DNA from 2 places in the Bradyrhizobium sp. T-1 genome. Region 2 is predicted to be linked to the other one. Evidence: predicted binding sites of a transcription regulator. Region 2 holds the regulator's gene; the other holds the start of a gene.

Region 1 (8,907 bases), 3.4 Mb from region 2:
CATAGGCCTCGCCCTGGCCGGACAGCCAGGCGATCAGCTCCTCGACGGTGCGCACGCTCGCGGGCGGCTCGATGATTTCCTCGGCCTTGCCGACGCGCTCGCGCACCCAGGCGAAATACTTCACCTTCATCCCTCGTCCTCCTTGATGAGGTGATGGATGCCGGCGCGGAAATAGTCGTAGCCGGTGTACATGGTCAGGATTGCCGAGGCCCACAACAGGACGAGGCCGATCAGCGAAACCATAGGAACGACCTCGTCGCCGGCGGGACCTGCAAGCAGGAAGCCGATGGCGACGAGCTGCACCGTGGTCTTCCATTTGGCGAGCTTGGTGACGGGCACGCTGACGCGGAGCGCCGCGAGGTATTCGCGCAGGCCTGAGACCAGGATCTCGCGGCACAGGATCACGATGGCGGCCCAAAGCGACCAGCCGTGGATGATGCCGTCGGCGGCCAGCATCAGCAGGCACGAGGCGACCAGCAGCTTGTCGGCGATCGGGTCGAGCATCCGGCCGAATGCCGATTGCTGATTCCAGATCCGCGCGTAATAGCCGTCGAGATAGTCCGTTACCGCCGCGCCGATGAAGATCGCGACCGCGACCCAGCGCAGCCACAGCGGATAGTCCATGATCGACTGCGCATAGATGCATCCGACCACGACCGGGATCGCGGCGATCCGGCCATAGGTCAGGATATTCGGGAGGGACATCGCGCGGCTGGTCGTCCCTCGTGTCGTGGCGATGTTCATCCGTCCTACCAATACCGCTCGAGCCTGAAGGTCAACCGTCCGGTCCCAAATGGCGTACGGGATACGACGACCATATGACTACAGCCCCTTTAGTTCACCCCGGCTGGGGATGGAAATAGTCGAATATCCTGCGAGCGCTTTCGGCGCTCACCCCAGGAACCTTGCCGAGATCGGCGATCGAGGCCCGCTCGATCTCCTTCAGGGTTCCGAAATGATGCAGCAAGGCACGTTTGCGTGACGGGCCGATGCCCGGAATCTCCTGCAAACCGGCCTCGCGGATGTCTTTCTTGCGCAGCTTGCGGTGCGAGCCGATGACGAAGCGGTGGGCCTCGTCGCGCAGGCGCTGGATGAAATAGAGCACGGGGTCGCGCGGCTCCAGCTTGATCGCCTCGCGCTCCGGCATGAACAGGGTCTCGCGGCCGGCATCCCGGTCCGGCCCTTTGGCGACCGACATCAGCGACACCTGGGTCAAGCCGAGATTGGCAAAGATCTCCCGGACGGCATTGAGCTGACCGCGGCCGCCGTCGATGATGACAAGGTCGGGCCATTGCGGGAAATCGTCGTCCTTGGCTTTGTTGTTTTCCTTGGCCGTACTCTCTTCAGGCGGATTGATCAGGCGCTTGAAGCGGCGCTCGAGCACCTCGCGCATCATGGCGAAGTCGTCGCCCGGTGTGATCCCTTCCGATTTGATGTTGAACTTGCGGTACTGGTTTTTGACGAAACCATCGGGGCCGGCGACGATCATGGCGCCGACCGCATTGGTGCCCTGGATGTGGCTGTTGTCGTAGACCTCGATGCGCTTCGGTGCATGCGGCAGGCTCAGCGTCGTAGCCATGGCGTCGAGCAGCCGGCTCTGGGTTGCTGTATCCGCGAGCTTGCGTCCGAGCGCCTCGCGCGCATTGGTCAGCGCGTGGGTGACGAGCTCCTTCTTCTCGCCGCGCTTGGGCGCGATGACCTCGACCTTGTGGCCGGCCTTGATCGACAGGGCATTGGCGAGCAGCTCGCTCTCCTCGATCTCGTGCGAGAGTAGGATGGTCTTTGGCGGCGGCTTGTCGTCGTAGAACTGGGCGAGGAAGGACCCCAGCACTTCCTCCGGCGTAAAGGTCTTCTCCGCGCGCGGGAAATAGGCGCGGTTGCCCCAGTTCTGCCCGGTGCGGAAGAAGAACACTTCGACACAGGAAAACCCGCCCTCCTGGTGGATGGCGAACACATCGGCTTCTTCCACGGTGCGCGGATTGATGCCCTGCTGCGACTGGATGGCCGACAGCGCTGCGAGGCGGTCGCGGTAGAGCGCGGCGCGCTCGAATTCGAGCTCGCCGGAGGCCTTCTCCATCTCGCCGGCGAGCTCCTGCTTCACCGCCTGGCTTTTGCCCGACAGGAAGTCGCCCGCCTCGCGCACCAGGGTTGCATAGCCGCCGAAGTCGATCTCGCGGGTGCAGGGGCCGGCGCAGCGGCGGATCTGGTAGAGCAGGCAGGGCCGGGTGCGGCTCTCGAAGAAGGAGTCCGTGCAGGAGCGGATCAGGAACGCGCGCTGCAGCGCCGTGATGGTGCGGTTGACGGCGCCGGCGGAGGCGAACGGGCCGAAATAGCGTCCGGGCCTGGTCTGTGCGCCGCGATGCTTCAGGATCTGCGGTGCCCAATGGTCGCCGGTGATCAGGATGTAGGGAAACGATTTGTCGTCGCGCAGCTGCACATTGAAGCGCGGCCGCAGCTGCTTGATCAGGTTGGCTTCCAGCAGCAGCGCCTCGGTCTCGGTCGTGGTCGAGACGATCTCCACGGTGACGGTGGCCGCGATCATGCGCAGGATGCGCGCCGGCAGCGGCGCGCTCTGGCGGGCGTAGTTGGACAGGCGTTTTTTGACGTTCTTGGCCTTGCCGACATAGAGCACGTCGGCATTCGCGCTGAGCATGCGATAGACGCCGGGTGAGGTGGGCGCGAGCCGGACCGCGCGCTCGATCGCCTCATGGCCGCTCGCCAGCGGCTCCTCGCCGATCGCGCCGCTCTCTTCCAGAATATCCGGCAGCCGCGCATCGTCCTCGTCATCGCCGCCGGCGGCCGCGGGATCGAGGTCCGGCGGTGTCGGCCCCTCGGACGAGGCCGTGGCGGTCGCGGCCGGCGGCGATTTGCGCGCGTGTGCGTCGTCCGGATTGTCGGGGGAATCGTGAACCATGGAGCGAATTTAGGCGCTGGGGGGACCGATTTGAAGTTCCGGCGGTACTGCGCGCACAGGCTGGCGCCCGCAGTTCCCGGTAACGCTTCCTTAAGTCTGTTAACAGCGCGGTAACGGGTCTTAACAGGCCTTTAACTTAAAACTCTCGATAAATCTTACGCGAAAAAGTGGTGGTTCCGTAACCATGCGGTCCGGCCTGGCGCGGCGGCGCAGCCATGGCACCCGGGTTACGGCAAGTTGCGTTGGAGAGTACCGATGAGGGGGTTCGTTGTGGGCGCGGCTGCGCTGGTCGCAGCCGGCTGGACAGCTTCGGCAGAGGCCGCCGATCTCAATTACGGCCAGCGTGCGCCCTATACCGTCAATCAGCCGCTCAATGCCTATAGCTGGGCCGGCCCGTATCTCGGTGCCAATCTCGGCTATGAATGGGGCTCGGTGAGCAACACCTCTGTGAAGCCCTCCGGCTTCGTCGGTGGCGTGCAGGCCGGCTACAATTTCCAGAACGGCCCATGGGTGTTCGGCGTCGAGGGCGACATCCAGGCTGCCGGCGCCGACGATACCTTCGCGCCGTGGAAGTTCTCCAATCCCTGGTTCGGCACGCTGCGCGGCCGCGCCGGCTATGCCTTCAGCAACGTCCTGTTCTACGGCACCGCCGGCCTCGCCTTCGGTGAGTTGCGTGCGCAGACATTCGGCTGGACGGAGTCGCACACCACGGCCGGCTGGACCGCCGGCGTCGGCGCCGAAGTCGGCTTCGCGCCGAACTGGAGCGCGAAGCTCGAATATCTCTACATCGATCTGTCGTCGAGCCAGTTCGCAATTACAGGCGTGTCAAACGGCTATAGCGCCAGCGTTGTTCGCGCAGGCGTGAACTATCACTTCTGATAGCCAAATAAGAGAATACCGGACTAGAGCCTCCCGGCCGCTTGCGGCCGGGATTTTTTTTGCGGCAGGTTGTCGGGTCAGGTCAGCTACGAAAGGATCACTAAATTGACCGCCTTCGGCCCCTTCCCCTTCTTGTCCGGTTCGACTTCGAATGTGATACGCTGTCCTTCGGCAAGGTCCTTCAGTCCTGCCCGCTCCACAGCGGTGATGTGAACGAAGACATCGCGACCGCCGTCATCCGGCTTGATGAAGCCGTAGCCGCGCTCGCCGTTGAAGAACTTAACCGTTCCCGTCATGGCCATCGGGAAACTCCCCCTCATTGCTCCTCCGTCGCGACGCAGACGCACGTCACGACATGACCGGGCATCACGAAGCCCGGGAGCTGGCCATCCTTGGGCAGACCATTCGGTCCGACCGGATCTTTATTAGGCCTTCACTCCGCCGCAACCATTCGCGGAAGCGGAACGCAAAGCCAGTCACAGAAACAGCATAATACGGTTCTCTGCAGATTGACTACCGCTCCTGCATATTTTTCCCAAGAATGCCGGAGTGTTACGGCCTCGGCACCTCTAATCGGAATCTGGCAGCACCACCCTGGCCGAGCGGCATTTCCAGCTCCGGCAGGATCGTCTTGAGCTCGCTTTGCAGCGTGTACGGCGGATTGACGATCAGCAGTCCAGTCGAGGTGAGTGCTGCACCGTCGACTTGCGGCGCGACGCTGAATTCAAGCCGCAGGCATTTGCCCTGCGGTTTTGCTGCAGCTGCGGCCCGCGCCACAAGTTGCGCCAGCGTGTCCGTGGCGCGTCGGCTCTTGGCTGGGTACCAGATTACATAGATACCGGTCGGCCATTTTGCGAAGGCCGTGGAGAAGGCCTCGCCCAGTCGTTCGAACTCGTCTTTCGCCTCGAACGGCGGATCGATCAGCACCAGCCCGCGCCGCTCCTTAGGCGGCACGAAAGCTGGCAGCGCCATCCAACCGTCGAGATCGACCACGCGGGCCTGTTCGTCGCGCCGCAGCACGTCGATCAGTGCCTTGCGCGCCTTCGGCTCGAGCTCGCAGGCCACGAGCCGGTCCTGCGGCCGCATCAAGCCGCGCGCGATCAGCGGCGAGCCCGGGTAAGCCTTGAGTTCACCCTTGGGATTGAAGGCGCGGACGATGTCGAGATAGGGCTTGGTCAGCGCGACGCTCTCATTGGAAAGGCGCGCCTGCATCAGCCGCGCGATCCCGGTCAGCCACTCGCCGCTGCGGCGCGCTTCGTCGCTATCGAGATCATAGAGGCCGGCGCCGGCATGGGTGTCGATGACGCGGAAGGCGGCTGGCTTGTCCTGCAAATAAGTGAGGATGCGCGCCAGCACGATGTGCTTGATGACATCGGCGAAGTTGCCGGCGTGAAAGGCGTGGCGATAATTCATGGCGGAGAGTTACGACATCGCGCATGAAAAGTAACTGTCATCATTCCGGGCCGGTGCGCTAGCACCGAACCTGGAATCCATTTCGCCACCGAGAATGCCGAGCGATGGATTCCGGGCTCGCACTTTGCGCGCCCCGGAATGACGACCTCGAGGGCGTACTAACCACCCCTGATCGGCGGCATCGTCACCTGGTCGCGGCGGCAGGCGCGGCGTTCGATCTCGTCGCAATCGCGGAATTGCAGGTCCTTGCTCAGGCAGATGCGGACTTCCGACAGGCGTGTCCGGTTGCAGGTGACCGAGACGGCCGCGTTGCTCAGGCCGGGATTGGCCTTGATGAAGGCTTCTTCCACCTCACCCGGCGCCACGGTCTTGGCCTGCGACAGGTCGAGATATTCGGCCGGTATCTTGATTGCGGCGCGCGCCTTGCGGATCGTTTCGAAGTAATTGCGGCCGTCGAGCCCGGAACAGGTGCCGTGCTTGTCCCATTCGTTGAAGATCAGCCCCGGCGCCGGCATCAAATCGAGCATCGAGGAGACGATGTTGCGGTTCAGCCGCGGCGACGGCCGCTGGCAATATTCCGGAAAGCCGCTCTCATATTGCGGCCACAGCCCGTGCACCACGAAGGAATAGGGCCGTCCCTCGCACTGGATGTTCGAGCTCTTGCTGCTACGACCGCGCTCGGCCGCTTCCTCGCAGAAGGATGGCGACCACGACAGCGACAGCACGTAGAAATCGAATTCCCCAGGTGCGTTCTGTCGCTTGTCCTGCGCCTTCGCGCCGCCGGCCAGGGAGATCAGACCTGCGGTAAGAGTCAGCGAGATCACGAGACGGGCGAACGAATGCAATCTAAAATGAAACATGGCAACGCCTCTCAACTAGACTGTGCAAAGAGCCTAGCAGGCAATAAGAACATTTCAAGAACAAAATTCGGGCGATGCCGGTTGACCGCTTGATCGATCCGAATCGGGGCTCTTCAGATCAGGGCTTGTCAGATCAAGGCTTGGCGGCGCGGCAGGCCGGATTGTAGGCCCAGTTGCGGTCGAGACCGACCACGCACCATTCCACGCCCTGATCGTAACCCGCGAAGCCGCCATCCTCGATGATCGAGAAGTGCACCTTGCGTACCTTGCCGTCATTGAGCATGGCCTCGCCGGTGCAGTAACGGCGCGGAATATTGTCGGACGCCCAGGGCCGGAAGGCGGTCTCGCGAACGGCCGCGAAGCCCGTGATCTTCAACGGCGAATTCCAGAACGAGCTTTCCTTCTCGCCGAACTGGTAGGCGATCGTCGGCAGCGCCTTGTCGCAATCGGCAACCCTGCCGTCATAGCGCGGCCCGCTCAGCCAGAAGTTCATCTCGAGCGGATTGGCGGCCCTGGCCTCACCGAGCGACAGCGCCCCGAACATGAGGCCGAGACCGGCGGCAAAACCGAGCGATTTCAGGGAGGTCGAGGCGCGCATGGGCAATCCAGACAGAATGATCTGCGAGGTTCGGACGGTGCCGCGAAGGGCGGGGGAGGTCAAGTGCAGCGCGGCAACACTTGGCCAGGAGTTGATCACAACGTCGCAGTCAGCCGGTCTTCCGTTCTTTTCACCGCCGCGCCGGCACCGTAAACTGATGCCAACCAATCGGAGTGACGGGAATGCGAATCATTGCGGCCGCGGGCCTTCTTGCCAGCCTGGTTGTCTCGGGGATGATGGCGAGCCAATCAGCGCGCGCCGACATCCTGCCGGTGCCGCCTTTCAAGGGCAACGACACCGGCGGCATCATCGCCTATTCCATGGCAACACAGACCGATGCGCGCCAGGTCGCGGTCGATCACTGCGCGCGCTACGGCAAGGTGGTGAAATTCCTCGCGGTGCAGGCCTATGAGGGCGGCTACATTTCGTTTGCCTGCCGCTGGGTGCCCTACGGTGCGGCCGACCGGCCGATCCGCACGCTCTACTGAGGCGTTTCGGAACGCCAAGATCAAGGCCACGACATCTCAGCGGGGAGTCTCTCCTATGACGCGCAAGCTTGCTTTGCTCGGATCGGTCGTTTGCCTCGCGTTGTCGACGGGATATGCCGTCGCTGACGATCTGCCGGTGCGTAAGGCTGGTCTCTGGGAATTGAAGATGGTCAGGACCGGCTCGGCGATGCCGGAAATGACCATGCAGCATTGCACCGACGAGGCCGTCGACAAGGAGATGAACAACAACGTCTCGCCGATGGCCAAGCAGGTCTGCTCCAAGCAGGACGTCAAGAAGACGGCGACCGGCTATGTCAGCGATTCCGAGTGCAACGTCGCCGGCATGTCCACCACCTCGCATGCCGAGATCACCGGCGACTTCAATTCGGCCTACACGGTGAAGACCACCTCGCATGCGCAAGGCGGCGTCGCCGGCGCCGCGGGGCGCGACACCACCATGACGCTGGAAGCGAAATGGCTCGGCGCCTGCAAGCCGGAGCAGAAGCCCGGCGATATCGTGATGCCCGGCGGCTTCAAGATGAACGTGCGCGACGTCGACAAGCTGAAGGCGCTGCTGCCGAAGTAGGCGCCGTCGTTGCGGGGAAATCGGTGCGCCCCCTCGCCCCGTTCTTACGGGCCGCGAGCTTCGCTCGCGCTGAAAGGGCTGGGGTGAGGGGCATCTCTCCGCGCATGAGATTGTCGCGAGACCTGTACCCCGTCACCCGAATTCGATCTCTCCCCGCGAGCGGGGCGAGGTAAGGAAAGCTAGACCGGAATCCGCACGCTCGCCCTCAGTCCGCCCATCGGGCTGTCGCCGAGCGTGATGTCGCCGCCATGCGAGCGGGCGATGTCGCGGGCGATGGCGAGTCCCAAGCCCGTGCCGCCTTCATCCTGGTTGCGGGCGTTGTCCAGCCGCAGGAACGGCTTGAACACCTCTTCGCGCAAATGCGCGGGAATGCCGGGACCGTCGTCGTCGACCGTGACGGTGAGATAGCGGTGATCGCGCTGGCCGGAGATGGCGATGGCCTTGCCGTAGCGCGCGGCGTTGGTGACGAGGTTGGCGAGGCAGCGCTTGAACGAGGCCGGCTTCACCGTCACCACAGGCAGGCCGCTGAAGGTCACCGTCGCGGTGTGGCCGTGGCGCTCGGCGTCGCTGCGCAGCTCCTCGAGCGCCTGCGCCATGTCGGTCGGCTGCGATTGCTCGCCGGAATCGCCGCGGGCAAAGGCGAGGTAATCCTCCAGCATCATCGACATCTCGTCGACGTCCTTGCGCATCCCCTCGAGCTCGGGGCTGTCGCCGATCAGCGCCAACTCGAGCTTGAAGCGGGTCAGGATGGTGCGCAGATCGTGGCTGACGCCGGCGAGCATCGCCGTGCGCTGCTCCATGGTGCGCTCGATGCGCGACTTCATCTCGAGGAAGGCGCCCGCCGCGCGCCGCACCTCGCGCGCGCCGCGGGGGCGGAAGTTCGGCGCCTCGCGGCCCTTGCCGAAACTTTCGGCGGCATCCGCAAGCCGCAGGATCGGCTTGATCTGGTTGCGTAGGAACAGCACCGACACGATCAGCAGGATCGAGGACGTGCCGACCATCCAGAACAGGAAGATCTCCGAATTCGAAGCGTAGGCGGCACTGCGCGGCGCGAAAATGCGCATCACGGCATCGTCGACCTGAACGCGGATCTCGACCTGATTGGAATTGCCGACAGTGTCGATCCAGAACGGGCGATTGAGCTGTCGTCTCAATTGTACTGAGAGCGT
Region 2 (8,907 bases):
CTCGGCCGGAACGTCCTGGAGGATCTCGATATCGGGCGCGATGCCTTGCGCCTGGATCGAGCGGCCCGACGGGGTGTAGTAGCGCGCCGTGGTCAGCGCGAGCGCGCCGTTACCGCTGCCGAGCGGAATGATGGTCTGCACCGAGCCTTTGCCGAACGAGCGCGTGCCGATGATCGTCGCACGCTTGTGGTCATGCAGCGCGCCGGCCACGATCTCCGAGGCCGAAGCCGAGCCGCCATTGACCAGAATCACGAGCGGCTTGCCCTTGGTGAGATCGCCGCCATGCGCGGTGAAACGCTGCGTCTCTTCCGGATTGCGGCCGCGGGTCGAGACGACCTCGCCACGCTGCAGGAACGCGCTCGACACCGACACCGCCTGGTCGAGCAGGCCGCCGGGATTGTTGCGCAGGTCCATCACGTAGCCGACGAGCTTCTCCTGCGGAACGTCCTTGGAGATCGAGGCGATCGCTTTCTTCAGACCGTCGGTGGTCTGCTCGTTGAACGAGGTGACTCGGATGTAGCCGATGTCGCCGTTCTCGACGTGGAAGCGCACGGGGCGGACATGGATGATCTCGCGCGTGATCGCTACGTCGAGCGGCGCGTCGGCGCCCTTGCGCATGATGGTCAGCTTGGCCTTGGTATCGACCGGGCCCTTCATCTTGTTGACGGCCTGCTCGAGCGTCATGCCCTGCACGGCCTCGCCATCGATCTTGCTGATGAGGTCGCCGGACATGAGGCCGGCCTTGGACGCCGGCGTGTCGTCGATCGGCGAGACGACCTTGACCAGGCCCTCCTCCATCGTGACCTCGATGCCGAGACCACCGAACTCGCCGGAGGTGGTCTCCTGCATATCGGTCCAGGCCTTGGCGTTCATGTAGCGCGAGTGCGGATCGAGCGAGGTCACCATGCCGGTGATCGCGCCTTCGATCAGCTTGGAATTGTCGGGCTTCTCGACATAGCTCGCCTTCACCCGCTCGAAGACCTCCCCGAACAGATTGAGCTGGGAATAAGCATCACCTGCGCCCGCCGCCGCCCGCGCCGCCCATAGTCCGCCCTGCGGACCGGATACGAGGAGAGTGAGGCACGCGCCGGTGAGCGCGCCCAGGGGGAATAGCAGGGTTTTCCGCATGGAATGGGTAGCCTTTTCGCTGAGCGGTTCTTTTGAGGCTTGGCAGCCGCCAAGCAAATGGCGATCCAGCCCGGTTCTCACAATATCATTCTGGTTTCTTCAAGGCCGGCCTGCCACGCCGGCGCGTACCCGGTCGAAATCCCTTCGCCTTGACCTAAACATTTGGCAACGTTCGGAAGAATGCCCCGTTCTCAGCGGGAATCGGTCAACCGGACAACGCCTCGCAGCCATGCGATTTTAGGATGGTTTTGGCCGGCCGGACGGGATAGGCGATGGCGTAAGGCTTCAAATTCTCGGGAGGATAACAATGAACGAAGCACTCCGGCCGGAACGGAACGTCGAGCTCGGCGCCAGCAGCGAGCCGTTCCAGAACCTGCACGAATTCATCCGGAAGGCCCGTTCCAACCTCAACCAGAATGCCTGGGACTACATCGTCGGCGCCGCCGAGACCGAGACCACGATGCGCCGCAACCGCATGGCGCTGGATGAAATCGCTTTCCGCCCAAGGGTGCTGCGCGACGTCCGCAAGGTCGACGGCTCTGTCGAGCAGTTCGGCCGCAAGATGCGCCTGCCGGTGGTGCTCGCCCCGGTCGGTGCGCTGGAGATTTTCGACCCGCATGGCGCTGCCAGCGTCGCGCGTGCGGCCGGCACATTCGGGGCGTCGCATATGCTGAGCTCGGTCTCCGAGCCGGGCCTGGAAAAGACCGCCGAGGCGGCCCCCGATGCGCTGCGCATCTACCAGCTCTATGTCCGCGGCGACGACGCGTTCGTCGCCGACGTCGTCAGCCGCGCCGAGAAGGCCAACTATGCCGCCTTCTGCCTGACCGTCGACACGGCTCATTACAGCCGTCGAGAGCGCGACATTGCCAAGCGTTACGTGCGCGAGAGCCGCCTGCGCGCGACCGGCGGCGACTTCCAGAAAGGACTGGAGTGGCGGACGGTGAAGATGGTCAAGGACAAGTTCAGGATACCGTTGATCCTCAAGGGCATCGCCACGGCCGAGGATGCGCAGATCGCGGTCGATCACGGCGTCGAGTGGATCTATGTCTCCAACCATGGCGGCCGCCAGCTCGATCACGGCCGCGGCGCCATGCATGTGCTGCCCGAGATCGTCGATGCGGTGAAGGGCCGGGCCAAGATCATGGTCGATGGCGGCATTTGCCGCGGCACCGACATCGTCAAGGCGATCGCAGCAGGTGCCGACCTCGTCGGCATCGGCCGGCTGCAATGCTGGGCGCTGGCCGCGGCCGGCGAGACCGGTGTGACGCGGATGCTGGAACTCCTCGAGGACGAGGTGCTGCGCTGCCTCGGTCTTTTGGGCGCCACCTCGTTCACCGAGGTCAACAAATCCTGCCTGCACCCGGCCACGGCAACCAATGCGCCGAGCGTGTTCAGCGCGTTCCCGCTGTTCGATCACGAACCATATCGCTACTGACGAGAAAACGACGCCATGACATCGCTCTCTCCCGGCAGCGCGGATGCGCTTCTGTTCGATCTCGGGCGCGTGGTGCTCGACATCGATTTCTCCAAGGCGATCGTCTGCTGGGCGCGACATGCCGGGTGCCAGCCAGAGGCCATCGTCGCACGCTATGTCCGCGACAGCGAGGCCTACCGGTTGCACGAGGTCGGCAAGATCAGCGACGAGGACTATTTCCAGTCGCTGCGCTCCTCGCTCGGCATCGGCATCTCGGATGCGCAGTTCCTCGAGGGCTGGAACGCGATCTTCGCCGGCGAGATGCCCGACATCGCGGACCTGCTGCCGCGCGCGGCGAGGCGGATGCCGCTCTATGCATTCTCAAATACCAATCGGCCGCATGTGGACCATTTCTCGAAGGAATATGCCGACCTGCTCGGCCACTTCCGCAAATTGTATCTGTCCTCCAACATCGGCCTGCGCAAGCCGGATGCGGAAGCCTTCGACCATGTCGTCGCCGCGATGGGCGTGCCGGCCAACCGTATCGTGTTCTTTGATGATCTCGTCGAGAACATCGAGGGCGCCCGGGCTCGCGGCCTCACCGCGGTGCATGTGACCTCGCCCCGCGACGTCGGCCTTGCGCTGGAGGCGCTGGGGATCTGATCCGCCGAAGCCGGCTGCCCAACCGGCCGATTCCGGAACAATTTCGTCCGGAGATCAGGAACCAACCAGCTCTGTGCATTTTTATACGAAGTTCCTGGAACGAATGCCCGCCTCCCGGACTCATGAGTCCGTTGGGATTTCTACATCGGACGTATCAACGTGTTGGGCAAAACCTACCTCACCAAGCAGGCCTCTCTGCTGATGAAATTCGCCAGAACCACCTCGGATTCTGACCTTTCCGCAAAGCTGATCAGCAAGGCCGCCGATTTGAAGGCCCAGGCCGATCCAATGCCCGACCGGGATCAGGGCCCCCAAGCGCCCGACGTGGCTCTGGACGGAAACCCGACAACGTCGTGATCTCATGCACCCTTCGCCGGATATCCGATCGCCCATACCCAGGAAACTGCGGCTTCGCGGCAACAAGGCCCGATCTGCCGCTTTTCTGACCTTGTTCCCACCCTGAAACTGCGTTCAAATGTCGCATTGCAACTGCGGGGGTTGGAATGCGCGCCGGCGAGCTTTCGGACGACGCCGTATTGGACCTCGTGGGCGCAATCTACGACGCCGCGCTCGAGCAGGACCGCTGGTCGAGCGTGCTGGAGCGCGTCGATGACGCCGTCGGCGGCCGCGTGCTGTTTGGCATCTACGATCCGGCCAACGGGCTGTCCAGCCTGCTCTCGCCGCGCATCGATCCCGCCCGCGTGCAGGACCTGCTCGGCTGGGCGCCGCGCAATCCGCTGCTGCCACTGGGGGTCGGCAGGACGCCGGGCGAAATCTTCACCATTGGCGACTTCATCAGCCGCGCGCAGTTCACCAGCAGCGATTTCTACAACGAATGGTGGCAGCCGGCCGGCTTCGACACCGAGCCGCTGACGACCAATTTGCTGGTCGATCACAATGCCACCGGCATCCTGACCAGCCACCGGCCGTCCAATCTGGAGCCCTATGATGCCAAGGCGCGCCGGTTGTTTGCGACACTGGCACAGCATCTCGTGCGCGCCGTTGCTATCCAGCGGCGTACGCACCAGCTCGACATCACCGGCCGCGCGGCGCTGGCGGGCCTGGACGGGCTCGATCAGGGCTTTGTTCTCGCGGACGCGCAGGGTCGCCCGGTTTTCATCAATCGCCGGGCACGCGAGCTTATGGAGACCGGCCACGGTGTCGTTGTCGAGGACGGCGTGCTGAGCGGCGTCAACGCCGAGGACGGTCATCAGCTGCGCGCACTGATCAGCTCCTGCAGCCTCGACAATCCGGACCGCATCGGCGGCGAGATGAGCCTGCAGCGACCGCCTGGCCGCATGCCGCTGCGCGTGCAGGTAACACCGGTCGGCAGCGAATGGATCGAGAAGGCCGTCCCCCTCGCCTCCGGCTGGCGCTCGAGCGCGATGGTGTTGATCACCGACCCCGAACCCGCCGCCAAGACGCAAGGCGAGACTTTGCGCGAGCGCTACGGCCTCACCCGCGCTGAAGCCGCGTTCGCGCTGGAGATCGTCAAGGGCGGCGGCCGCAGGGCCACGGCGGAGCGCCTCGGCATCACCGATGGAACCGCGCGCAGCCATCTGTCGAAGATTTTCGACAAGACCGGTGTCACCCGGCAGGCCGAGCTGGTGCGGCTCATGCTGCAGAAATAAATCTCCTTCGACGAAGGCAGGCGCGCGTGTTGCACGTGATCTCGCGGTGTTTTGCCTCAGCCCCTTCGCTCGGCTAGAACCTTGCCGACCAAATCACTCGATTTGTAGCAGGAGTTCACTGTGGCCCTGATGCCGGTATCCGATGCGCTTGCCGCCGTGCTCGCCGGTGCAGAGCCGCTGGCCGAAGAATCAGTCTCGCTCGATGAGGCCTTTCATCGCGTGCTCGCGCGCGATGTCGCGGCGCGGCGGACGCAACCGCCACAGGCGATGTCAGCGATGGATGGCTATGCCGTCCGCGCGGCCGATGCGGCAAAGGTCGACGCGCAGCTGACCGTCATTGGCGAGGTCGCAGCCGGCCGCCCTTACGCAGGAACTGTCGGCGCGGGCGAAGCGGTCCGGATCTTCACCGGCGGCGTCGTTCCCGATGGCGCGGACGCCGTCGTGATCCAGGAGGACACGGTCGCCGACGGCAGACGCATCGTGATCAGGGAAGCCGCCATCGCCGGACGGCACATCCGCCCTGCCGGTATCGACTTCCGCGAGGGTGACGTGCTCTTGCGCAAGGGCGCGCGGCTGACCGAGCGCGACGTCGCGCTCGCCGCCGGCATGAACCACCCGCAGCTTGCCGTTCGCCGCCGCCCGAAGGTCGCGATTCTCGCCACCGGCGACGAGCTGGTGATGCCGGGCTCAACGCCCGGCCATGGCCAGATCGTCTATTCCAACGGCTACGCCCTGCATGCGCTCGCCCGCAGCGAGGGCGCCGATACCGTCGACCTCGGCGTTGCCGCCGACACGCTTGCCGCCACCACCGCCGGCATCCGCCGTGCGCGCGAATCCGGTGCCGACATCCTGATCACGACCGGCGGCGCCTCAGTCGGTGACCACGATCTGGTGCAGCAGGCGCTGAGGGAAGAAGGCACCGCGATGGCGTTCTGGAAGATTGCGATGCGGCCGGGCAAGCCGATGATGAACGGCCAGCTCGGGCCGATGCGGGTGATCGGACTGCCCGGCAATCCCGTGTCGTCCTATGTGTGCGCCTTCCTGTTCATGGTGCCGCTGATTCGCGCGCTCTCAGGTCGCTCCGCGGTTCATCACCGTCGCGAACGCGCCGTGCTCGGCCGCGATGTCGGCGCCAACGACCAGCGCGAGGATTATCTGCGCGCGCGCCTCGACATGCGCGACGACGGCACGCTCGTCGTCGTCCCCGTCGATCACCAGGACTCCTCGCTGCTTGCGAATCTCGCTGCGGCACAGGCACTTCTCGTGCGCCCGCCGTTTGCGCCGAAGGCCGCGACGGGCACGCCTTGCGAGGTGCTGCGACTGCCCGCCTGACCGCTTCGTTCGCAACCGTTCCGCGAACTTTGTCGCGTTCACGGTAAATTAAGCAGTTGCGGAACATGTATCGAACATATAGTGTCCGTTCATGATTTGTTTCGAGCATGTAGCGGCTTATCGCTGAACTCAGCGTCTCGGAATCGAACGACATCAACCGGGGGATTTTGGTCGAGATGTTAACGCGCAAACAGTACGAGCTCCTGCGGTTCATCAGCGAGCGGTTGAAGGAAAGCGGCGTGCCGCCCTCCTTCGACGAGATGAAGGACGCGCTCGATCTGCGCTCGAAATCAGGCATCCATCGCCTGATCACCGCGCTCGAGGAGCGTGGCTTCATCCGGCGCCTGCCGAACCGCGCCCGCGCGATCGAAGTGATCAAGCTGCCCGAGCTCCAGGCCGCCGCCGGCAACCGCCGCGGCTTCACGCCGAGCGTCATCGAGGGCAACCTCGGCAAGGTGCGCACGACCTCGAGTCCACCCGCCGACGAGGGCGAACGCCCGGTTGCAGTGCCCGTGATGGGTCGGATCGCGGCCGGTACGCCGATCGAGGCCTTGCAGACCCGCAGCCACACCATCAGCGTCCCGCCGGACATGCTCGGGGCTGGCGAGCACTACGCGCTCGAAGTACGCGGCGATTCGATGGTCGATGCCGGCATTCTCGATGGCGACATGGCGCTGATCCAGCGCAACGAGAGCTGCGACACCGGCGATATCGTGGTGGCCCTGATCGACGACGAAGAGGCCACGCTGAAGCGCTTCCGCCGCCGCGGCGCCTCGATTGCACTTGAGCCTGCCAATGCGGCCTATGAGGTGCGCATCCTTCCGCCCAACCGGGTGAAGATCCAGGGCAAGCTGATCGGGCTGTACCGGAAGTATTGAGCGCGTCGCGATCGACGACCGCGATCAACGATTGGAGCGGACGATTGTCCGCTCCGGCTGGATAGTCTTTCTGGTTTTGCACAGATTATCCGGTCCCCTCTCCAGCGCGACATCCTCGGTACGCCGCAACGAAGCACGCGTCGCTTCGCAGGCCTTTGAGAGACCGAGGAGACCACCATGCGCAAGATCATTTTGAGCACCGTCGCGATGGCGCTGATCGCAGCATCAGCGTCGCAGGCCTTGGCTGCGCAGCACCACGCCCGCAAGGCACCGCAGGCGACGAGCGAGCAATTCCGCAACGCCCGCAACGCCGTCGAGCAGCCGTCGCAACCGGGCTGGCAATATTCGGGCTGGTCGGCACCTGCTGGCCGCTGAGGCAACGCGCTCTCCGAATGCGCGAGAGCAGGCTTTGTTCCTCGTGCATTTGAAAAAGATAATGTGATCGCGCGCTGCGGATGCGAGCCGCAGATTTGCCCACAAACAAGCATAAGATCGCAGGCTTCCACTCTGATAGGGGCCTGCGCGTCCGAGACAGAGGCGTGGGTCGCTATCCTGATTGAGGAGCACCCCGATGTGTGACTACAGCCTGCACGCTGTCGCGACGCGCCCCGCAGAAGTGGGCGAGACGATCGTCACGACAACCTTCCGCGGCACCTCGACGCGCGGCTTCGCCTCCGAAGCCGACATGTCGGTCGCGGTCTGCCTCCTTCCGGGAACGGAGCTCGCCTTCGCCGACAACGTCCGCTACGATAATCGCTGGATCTGGACCCGCACTGTCAACTCGCGCGTCGGCAAGTTCGGCAAGATCGATCCGCACATTCCCGATCGTCATCACGACGCGATCGAATTCCCCGACGGCAAATACGTGCTGGTGACGCAGCTGGTCGAAGGCCAGCGCGCGACCGTGCTGCAACTGCCGGTGACCCAGCCGCTCGGCGAGCGCGAGCAGAAGCCGCGCGTGATCGCCGACAACCGCACGACGCCCCCGCGTCTGCCGATCGGCTGAGACAACGGCCTTAATCCTCGGCCTGAAGGTCGGCCTCCGATGGTGTTGCGTCTTTGGCGCGCGGAGCTGTCGATCGTGGCATGAGGGTCTGTTCGAATTCTCCATCGCCGGCCGCCGCCGGCGACCAGGGGCGATTTGCGCCTCTCGCCTTCACCGCCGCAATCGCAAAACCGTCACCACGCTGCGTCAGCGCCAGTGCACCCTGACGCGCAAGACGCGGTCGATCGACCACCATCGCAGCGCAATCCGGCGGCGCGGGCCTGGCTGTCACCACCAGCGCGGCACGGCTGCAATCGTCGGCCAGTGCGTCGATGCGCAGCGCCAGCGCAATCATGCGGCCGTCGGCGAGCGGCGTCACGCAACCGATTTCGTCGCAGGACACGCCGTCACCGAGCGAGGCGCTGCCGGCATCGCGCGGATCGGCGTCCGCAGCTAGCCACTCCTTCAGCAGGAAATTGTCCTTGCTGGTCCTGATCAGATGCAGCTGCCCGTCCCTGCCCCGCACCGCGACGCTTTGACCGTTACCGGCGATGAGGATGTCGGGCTGACGGACCGACAGACCCCAGACGGTAGCTGCCATGAGCACGAACGCGCCCGACCAGCGCAGCGGAGTGCGCAACAGACCCAATAGGATGAGGCCGAGGCTGGCAGCGATCAGCGGCGCGGTACCGAAGGCTGCGATGTGGCCGACCGCGCCTGGCAGCGCGGCCACCCAGCGCGACACCGCCACCATCCAGTCGATGCCGATCCCCATCAGCCACCAGAACACGCCGTCGAGCCCGAACGGTGCCGCGAGCAATCCCAACAGCCCGGCCGGCATCACCAGCGCCGAGACCACCGGCATCGCGCCGAGAT

The links. Region 2 encodes LexA, which represses DNA repair genes until DNA is damaged. Its sites were predicted from a motif close to TGTTCNNNNTGTGTTCNG; they were not measured.
Region 1: ACWAT4_RS35050 (ribonuclease T2 family protein) is a predicted target of LexA. The motif match lies at 6,112-6,129, and genes of this name have one in related genera.

What each region holds. Positions count from the first base shown of each region.
Region 1 covers NZ_CM132115.1:7,325,555-7,334,461, reverse strand. Annotated here, with positions in the region: gene moaD (molybdopterin converting factor subunit 1) at 1-130, opposite strand, end outside; gene pgsA (CDP-diacylglycerol--glycerol-3-phosphate 3-phosphatidyltransferase) at 127-744, opposite strand; gene uvrC (excinuclease ABC subunit UvrC) at 839-2,914, opposite strand; gene ACWAT4_RS35065 (outer membrane protein) at 3,170-3,793, shown strand; gene ACWAT4_RS35060 (cold-shock protein) at 3,880-4,095, opposite strand; gene ACWAT4_RS35055 (23S rRNA (adenine(2030)-N(6))-methyltransferase RlmJ) at 4,346-5,206, opposite strand; gene ACWAT4_RS35050 (ribonuclease T2 family protein) at 5,365-6,066, opposite strand; gene ACWAT4_RS35045 (hypothetical protein) at 6,200-6,664, opposite strand; gene ACWAT4_RS35040 (hypothetical protein) at 6,847-7,152, shown strand; gene ACWAT4_RS35035 (DUF3617 domain-containing protein) at 7,208-7,738, shown strand; gene ACWAT4_RS35030 (ATP-binding protein) at 7,918-8,907, opposite strand, start outside.
Region 2 covers NZ_CM132115.1:3,966,338-3,975,244, reverse strand. Annotated here, with positions in the region: gene ACWAT4_RS19075 (S41 family peptidase) at 1-1,128, opposite strand, end outside; gene ACWAT4_RS19070 (alpha-hydroxy acid oxidase) at 1,436-2,563, shown strand; gene ACWAT4_RS19065 (HAD family hydrolase) at 2,579-3,205, shown strand; gene ACWAT4_RS19060 (hypothetical protein) at 3,365-3,562, shown strand; gene ACWAT4_RS19055 (helix-turn-helix transcriptional regulator) at 3,709-4,836, shown strand; gene ACWAT4_RS19050 (molybdopterin molybdotransferase MoeA) at 4,957-6,168, shown strand; gene lexA (transcriptional repressor LexA) at 6,345-7,046, shown strand; gene ACWAT4_RS19040 (hypothetical protein) at 7,224-7,421, shown strand; gene ACWAT4_RS19035 (hypothetical protein) at 7,618-8,052, shown strand; gene ACWAT4_RS19030 (ComEC/Rec2 family competence protein) at 8,063-8,907, opposite strand, start outside.